2 regions of the Gibbsiella quercinecans genome follow, and region 1 is predicted to be linked to the other one. Evidence: predicted binding sites of a transcription regulator. Region 1 holds the regulator's gene; the other holds the start of a gene.

Region 1 (4,198 bases):
CAGTCTCGCCAATTTCGTGCTGCGGTTGAAGCAGCAAAATTGCGCCGATGCGTTGCTTTTTTCGCATCCCTCTGCCGCAAAGATGACACCGGTGCGCGAAACGTGATAACAATGCTAGGCTGTGGCGCCAGCCTGAATACGGGGCACGGCCACATCGCCAGATTTCTCACGGGGAACGGTATTTATGTCAGCTAAACATCCTGTCATTGCGGTGACCGGCTCCAGCGGCGCCGGCACCACAACCACCAGCGTGGCGTTTCGCAAAATATTCCAGCAGTTGAATATCCGCGCCGCCGAACTGGAAGGCGACAGCTTCCACCGCTATACCCGGCCGGAGATGGACGCCGCGATCCGCAAAGCACGCGATCTTGGCCGCCACATCAGCTATTTCGGCCCGGAAGCCAACGACTTTGGCCTGCTGGAACAAAGCTTTATTGAATACGGCAAACACGGCACCGGCCGTTCGCGCAAATACCTGCACACTTACGACGAAGCGGTGCCCTACAACCAGGTGCCAGGCACCTTCACCCCCTGGGAGCCCCTGCCGGAACCCACCGACGTGCTGTTTTATGAAGGGCTGCACGGTGGCGTTGTCGCCGACCATCATGACGTCGCCAGGTATGTCGACTTGCTGGTGGGGGTGGTGCCGATCGTCAACCTGGAGTGGATCCAGAAACTGATCCGCGATACCGGCGAGCGCGGCCATTCACGCGAAGCGGTGATGGATTCCGTGGTTCGCTCGATGGAAGATTACATTAACTACATCACGCCCCAGTTTTCACGCACCCATATCAACTTCCAGCGGGTGCCGACGGTGGATACTTCCAACCCGTTCGCCGCCAAAGCGATCCCGTCGCTGGATGAAAGCTTTGTGGTGATCCACTTCCGCGGCCTGGAGCAGATCGACTACCCTTATCTGCTGGCGATGCTGCAGGGTTCATTTATTTCGCATATCAATACATTGGTGGTGCCGGGCGGAAAAATGGGGCTAGCAATGGAGTTGATCATGGCGCCGCTGGTGCAGCGCCTGTTGGAAGGGAAAAAAATCAAGTAATACGTTGGGCGTCACTCCACCGCGCGGATTTCAAAGCTGTGGGTGACGCTGGCGGCCTTACCGAGCATCAGCGATACCGAGCAATATTTCTCCGCCGACAGATTCACCGCACGCTCAACAACGTTATCGGTAAGCCCTTTACCGGTAACAATAAAATGCAGGTTGATATGGGTAAATATGCGCGGCGCCTCCGTGCGGCGCTCTGAGGTCAGTTTTACCTCACAATCACGCACATCGTTACGGCCTTTTTGCAGAATCGAGACCACGTCAATCGCGCTGCACCCGCCAACAGACATCAACACCATTTCCATTGGGCTTGGCGCTTTTTCCCCGGCGTTGCCGTCCAGCAACACCTGATGGCCGGAGGCGGATTCGCCCAGGAACGTCAAACCTTCCACCCACTTGATTCTTGCCTGCATACTCGTTACTCCGCTTGGTTTATGCAGCCCAGACTACGCTTTCGCGCTAAAACTGGCAACGGAACCTGACGTGAATCATGCTGAAGCGAGACAACACAAGACACTGGCCTCACTCTGTGCTAAAACCACACTAGACTGTGTCCTGTCATTGCGCGTGAATGCGGCGGCAATCGCGGGCTTTGCGGCAGTATGTTGTCTTTTTGCCGGCTCCACGATTAATGGCAGGGCTCAGTCTGAAAATCCCCTTTCCAATGAGCAGGCTCCAGGGAAACGTTCGAGGAAAGGTGCCTGACGTGGTATGTTAACAGAATGTAGCTTGCAGCATTTCCGGCAAGTCAATATGCTAAAGCAGTAGCATATTTTATGGCACGCCTCAAAACCTGTTGATAGCCACCACGCGCACGTGGGCTAAAACATGTTTTACAGGGAACTCTGATCCCTGTGACACAAGGCAGCGATTACAACAGAGGATAACAGCGAATGGTTCTCGGCAAACCGCAAACAGACCCGACTCTCGAATGGTTCCTGTCTCATTGCCATATCCACAAATATCCATCCAAAAGTACGCTGATTCACCAAGGTGAAAAAGCCGAAACGCTTTACTACATCGTTAAAGGCTCCGTCGCGGTGCTGATTAAAGACGAAGAAGGTAAAGAGATGATCCTGTCCTACCTCAACCAGGGGGACTTTATCGGGGAACTCGGGTTATTTGAAGAAGGCCAGGAGCGCAGCGCCTGGGTAAGGGCGAAAACCGCCTGTGAAGTGGCTGAAATTTCCTATAAGAAATTCCGTCAGTTGATCCAGGTGAACCCGGATATCCTGATGCGCCTGTCTGCGCAGATGGCAAGCCGGCTGCAGGTTACTTCAGAGAAAGTGGGCAACCTTGCTTTCCTTGACGTTACCGGGCGTATCGCACAAACCCTGCTAAACCTGGCAAAACAACCGGATGCCATGACTCACCCGGACGGCATGCAAATCAAAATTACCCGCCAGGAGATCGGCCAGATTGTCGGTTGCTCACGCGAAACCGTCGGCCGTATTCTGAAAATGCTGGAAGATCAAAACCTCATTTCTGCCCACGGCAAAACCATCGTGGTTTACGGCACGCGTTAATCACACGCTGGGCGCCAGGAAATAGCAAACGCCCCGTGGCCAACCGGCCACGGGGCGTTTATTTTGCACGGCGCTAGCTCGCTGTGCCCGCCGCTTAGGCGTTTATCACGTCCTGCACCGCCAGTTCAAACAGCGCCATCCCCGCGTCGATATCTTCCAGTTCCACCACCAGCGAAGGCGCAAAGCGGATCACATCTGGCCCGGCGTTAAGGATCATCAGCCCACGCGCCGCCGCCGCAGTCAGAAACTCACGCGCCTTGCCGTGATAGCCCGGCACCAGTTCCGCGCCGATCAGCAGCCCCATCCCCCGCACTTCGGAGAAAATCGCGTACTTCTCGCCAATCCGTTGCAGCGCCTGCACAAACAGGCCGTGGCGCTGTTCAATGCCGCTCAGCACCTCTGGCGTGTTGATGACGTCCAGCGCCGCTTCAGCGACCGCACAGGCAAGCGGGTTGCCGCCGTAGGTAGTGCCGTGGGTGCCCACGTGCATCACCGAAGCGATTTCCTCGGTGGTCAGCATGGCGCTGACCGGGAAACCGCCGCCCAACGCTTTAGCGGTGGTCAGGATATCCGGCGTTACGCCATAGTGCATATAGGCGAACAGCTTGCCGCTGCGCCCCATGCCGCTTTGCACTTCATCAAACACCAGCAGCGCCTGATGGCGATCGCACAGCTCGCGCACCCCTTTCAGGAACGCGGCGTCCACCGGCATAATGCCGCCCTCGCCCTGGATGGGTTCCATCACCACCGCGCAGGTGTGGTCGTCCATCACCGCCTTCACGGCGGCCAGATCGTTGAACGGCACGTGCACAATGTCGGCAGGCTTCGGCCCGAAGCCGTCGGAGTATTTCGCCTGGCCGCCGACCGAAACGGTAAACAGCGTGCGACCGTGGAAAGCATTATAGAACGCGATGATTTTGGTCTTGTACGGGCTGTGGCGGGTAATTGCGTAATGCCGGGCCAGTTTAAACGCCGCTTCGTTGGCTTCCGCCCCGGAGTTGGCGAAAAATACCCGATCGGCAAACGTCGCCGCAATCAGCTTACTGGCCAGGCGCAGCGCCGGCTCATTGGTAAACACATTGCTGGTATGCCACAGGGTTTCCCCCTGCTCTTTCAACGCCGCGACCAGCGCCGGGTGGCAGTGGCCAAGCGCCGTCACCGCAATACCGCCAGAGAAATCAATATACTCTTTCCCTTGCTGATCCCACACGCGGCTGCCCTGGCCTTTCACCGGCACAAACTGTGCGGGTGCATAAACGGGCAAAATTACCTGATCAAATGTACTACGGCTGACTGTGGATTTTTCGGTCATTCTTGGGCCCCACCCTGTACGCAATAAGAATTTATCGTTGCCATTAAGTGAAAATATAATCACAAAATATGCATAAAAAACCACTCAAGGGCAAACCTAAATCATCAAAAGCAGGTAAAAAAAACCTAACCGATTAACTCTTAAGGAAATTGCCCAAAAGCTGATGCCCCTGCTCGCTAAGAATGCTTTCCGGATGGAATTGTACCCCTTCCAGCGGCAGCGTGCGGTGGCGGATCCCCATTACCTCATCACGTACCCCTGCACGCTCGCTCCAGGCCGTCACCTCAAAGCAATCCGGCA
Region 2 (4,198 bases), 1.2 Mb from region 1:
CGCCAACATCGGCAGAGCACTGGATGCCGCCGAAGCGAATGGCATCCCGGTGGTGATTGTGCAGAACTTTGCGCCGGCAGATTCACCGCTGTTCGCTCGCGGATCGCACGGTGCGCAACTTCATCCACAGATAGCAAACCGCCCGCGTGCCCTGGCGATTGAGAAATCCATGCCCAGCGCGTTCTCGGGCACCGGATTGGGGGAGTGGGTGGCCGCCAATGGCATTGATACGCTCACGGTGGTTGGTTATATGACGCAAAACTGCGACGACTCCACCATCAAACACGCGTTGCATGCCGGGCTGGCGGTTGAGTTTCTAAGCGATGCAACGGGAGCGGTGTCTTACGCAAACCGCGCGGGCAGCGCCAGCGCTGAAGAGATTCATCGGGTATTTTCCGTTGTGCTGCAGGCGCGCTTTGCGGCGGTGCTGACCACGGATGAATGGTTGGTCGTGCTGCAAAACGGCAGCCAGCCGGTGCGCGAAACTATCTATAGTTCGAATCAAAACGCGCGCCGTACGGCCTAATTAATTCCGTGTGTCATTAAAAAACGGATATTCGGGATGCCCGGGGCAGCCCGAATATCCGCTTTATGGCACTGATAGCGGAAGCCCGCGCGTTCCCAGCTACGGATTAGCATGCTCTCTGCCCACCGCGGGGCCGGCTTCTCGGGCCTGTTTAATCGAAGCGATGGCGTTTTCACATTGCCGTATTACCTGTTCAATGCCCTCATTGACGTTGATGCGGATAACATCGCGTTCAGTCGCATCCGGCCGCTCCAGCACCTCAAATTGGTTTTTCAGCAGTTCTACCGGCATAAAATGCCCGGTACGATCGGCCATGCGATTAAGAATGACGTGGTAATCGCCGTCCAGCCACAGGAAAACGATATGAGGGCTGCCTTTTCTGAGAACGTCGCGATAGCTTCTTTTAAGCGAAGAACAAACGATAAAGCCCATTTCATTTTTTTTAAAAAGGCTGTAAGAGGCGTCATTAAGCCTTGCAAGCCATGGCAACCGGTCTTCGTCAGTTAACGGGATCCCTTGCGACATCTTGTCAATGTTGCGGGCAGGATGCAGATCGTCGCCGTCTATGAATTTGGCACCGAGTTCATCTGCTAACTTTTTCCCGATCAACGATTTACCACTTCCTGAAACGCCCATCAAAATATAGCTTTCACCCGCCATTTTATTACCCCTGTTAAAGACAAAATCAAAAACATCCTACCCGGTATAACTGAATAAACTGATGTTTTAATCGGCTGGGAATATAAAAATATAACCGGCATCACGTTATGCGTAACATCCTGGTGTAACACCTGTTTAAAATCAACGGTGTTGTTTTTAAATATGGCGATATTTTTCCTGATAAAAATTTTAATAAATAAAAATAAACCAGCGTGAGAAGAATTTAAAAATGTATCGGGATGTTTTACTCTTTCTAATGTATTGATGGCGTAATGGGTTGCCGCTAACAGGTAATAGACATAGCGCAACTATTTCAACGGCTATTTTTTGAATTTTGAGAGCTCGGTAATGATATGCGTAACATCCCAATGTAACATCCCTTTTGTGTGATTTTAATCACAAATTAAACGCGGTTTTGTTCGTTTAATAAGCCGCACATCAATAAAGGGAGCCAATATGAAAATTAACTCTATTGCCTGTGTGGTAACAGGCGAGCGGGCCGTTGCGCTTAAAAAGTATGAACTGGAATATGAGAATAAAGGTACGCTGGTTAAAATCACCCGCGGCGGCATTTGTGGCTCGGACTTACATTATTATCAGCATGGCCGGGTGGGTAGTTATCCGGTGAAAATGCCAATGATTTTAGGGCACGAAGTGATTGGTATTGTCGAGAAATCCAGTGCGCCTTCTCTGGCCCCGGGTATGGCGGTGGCGATTAACCCAAGTAAACCCTGCCTTAAATGCGAATATTGTCTGGAGGGTAATACTAATCAGTGCCTGAATATGCGTTTTTTTGGCAGCGCAATGTATTTTCCTCACGTTGATGGCGGTTTTACGCAATATAAAATCGTGGAGAACGAACAGTGTATTCCTTTTAACCCTGCGGTGAGCGGCAATGTGATTGTTTTTGCTGAACCGCTGGCGGTGGCTATCCACGCGGTCAACCAGGCCGGCAGTGTTAAAGGCAAACGGGTTTTCGTTTCCGGGGTTGGCCCAATCGGCTGCCTGGTTGTGGCGGCCGCCAAGGCGTTGGGGGCCGAAGAGATTGTGGCAACGGACATCAGTGAACGTTGTTTGCAGCTTGCCCGCGCCATGGGGGCCGATAACACCTTTACCGCCGATGCGCCGGCACTGGCAGGCTATGAATCAGGCAAAGGCTTTTTTGATGTGGCATTCGAGGCTTCGGGCCATCCGGCTTCTATCAAACGCTGCGTTCAGGTCACCCGAGCAAAAGGGCACGTCGTGCAGGTGGGGATGGGGGGCGCAACCGCAGAGATCCCATTGATGGCGCTGATTGCCAAAGAAATTAACCTCATTGGCACGTTTCGTTTTACGGAAGAATTTAACACGGCAGTGCAATGGCTGGAGGAGAAAAAGATCAACCCGCTGCCCTTGCTCACCGCGGAGTACCGGTTTGAGGATTTCCAGCAAGCGCTGAATTTCGCGGCGGATAAATCAGCCGCATCAAAAGTACAGCTCGTTTTTGCATAATATGGGGATGGATTGTGGATACTTTATTTTCTCTCAAAGATAGAAAAGCATTAATTACCGGTTCGGCGCAAGGGATCGGTTTTTTATTGGCTCAGGGGCTTGGGCGCTATGGTGCAGAAATCATTATTAATGACATAACCGCAGAGCGGGTCGATCAGGCGGTTACCCGCCTGGAACAGCAGGGCATAAAAGCCTATGGCGTGCCTTTTGATGTAACGGACAGTCAACAGGTGCAGCATGGCGTTGCCACAATTGAACAACGTATTGGCCCGATCGATATTTTGATTAATAACGCGGGGATTCAGCGCCGCCATCCGTTTACTGAATTTCCTGAAGCTGAATGGGATGATGTGATCAGGGTAAATCAGAAATCGGTATTTATCGTTTCCCAGGCGGTTGCCAAACATATGGTTAAACGGCAACAAGGTAAAATTATCAATATTTGCTCTATGCAAAGCGAGCTTGGGCGCGACACCATCACACCTTATGCGGCCTCCAAGGGGGCGGTAAAAATGCTCACGCGTGGGATGTGCGTAGAATTAGCAAGATACAATATTCAAATTAATGGCATCGCGCCCGGTTATTTTAAAACTGAAATGACCAAGGCGTTGGTCGAAAACCGTGAATTTACAGACTGGTTATGTAAGCGCACTCCGGCCGCCCGCTGGGGGAACCCTGAGGAATTGATTGGCGCCGCTGTCTTTTTGTCTTCGAAAGCCTCTGACTTTGTAAATGGTCACCTGCTTTTCGTGGATGGAGGCATGTTGGTCGCCGTTTGATTCTGTGGCTGGGATATAAACTTCATAAAGGGTATCTATGCGTAATAACCGGATAAGTCTCCAGGATATAGCAAGCCTTGCGGGCGTGAGTAAAATGACCGTTAGCCGCTATCTACGTGAGCCCAAACAGGTGGCATCGGAAACCCGGCTGAAAATTGCAGAAATACTGGATGAGATGAATTACATACCAAGCAGAGCGCCCAATATTATGCTCAATGCAAAAAGTAATTCAATTGGCGTGCTGATACCCTCTTTCCAGAATCAGGTTTTTTCAGACATTCTTTCCGGCCTGGAGTTTATCACTAACCAGCATGGCTATCAGTTGTTAATTTCTGAATATAACTACTCCAGGGAGAATGAAGAAAAGCAGATTATCAACCTGCTGTCATATGATATTGAGGGCATCGTGCTGTGCGAAAAAGTACACACCTTGCGTGCGCAAAGCTATTTAAGATCGTCGAAAATACCCGTTATTGAAATCATGGATACGCTGGAATCACAGATCGATATTGAAATTGGCTTTGATAATAAATTAGCGGCTTACCATATGGTGAATGCCATGATCCAGCATGGGAAAAAGCATATTTATTATTTTGGATCACGTAACGATCAGCGCGATAACCAACGCTATCTTGGTTATCGCGCGGCGATGCAAGAGTCCGGTTTACTGGCTCGCCGCATATCACCTAACAGCATTTCATCATTTTCGCTGGGCGCAATGATGCTCAAAGATGTGTTGGCT

Evidence for each region. Region 1 encodes CRP, which controls carbon source genes, mostly activating them, when cyclic AMP is high. Its sites were predicted from a motif close to ATGTGANNNNNNTCACAT; they were not measured.
Region 2: the regulator CRP is predicted to act here: its motif matches at 1,571-1,588, upstream of idnD (L-idonate 5-dehydrogenase).

The regions. Positions count from the first base shown of each region.
Region 1 is NZ_CP014136.1:2,860,786-2,864,983, reverse strand. It holds gene ACN28Q_RS13220 (phosphoribulokinase) at 185-1,054, shown strand; gene ACN28Q_RS13215 (OsmC family protein) at 1,066-1,473, opposite strand; gene crp (cAMP-activated global transcriptional regulator CRP) at 1,954-2,586, shown strand; gene argD (bifunctional acetylornithine/succinyldiaminopimelate transaminase) at 2,681-3,898, opposite strand; gene ACN28Q_RS13200 (aminodeoxychorismate synthase component II) at 4,032-4,198, opposite strand, start outside.
Region 2 is NZ_CP014136.1:1,622,248-1,626,445, reverse strand. It holds gene ACN28Q_RS07535 (cysteine hydrolase family protein) at 1-526, shown strand, start outside; gene idnK (gluconokinase) at 626-1,186, opposite strand; gene idnD (L-idonate 5-dehydrogenase) at 1,643-2,677, shown strand; gene idnO (gluconate 5-dehydrogenase) at 2,692-3,456, shown strand; gene idnR (DNA-binding transcriptional regulator IdnR) at 3,494-4,198, shown strand, end outside.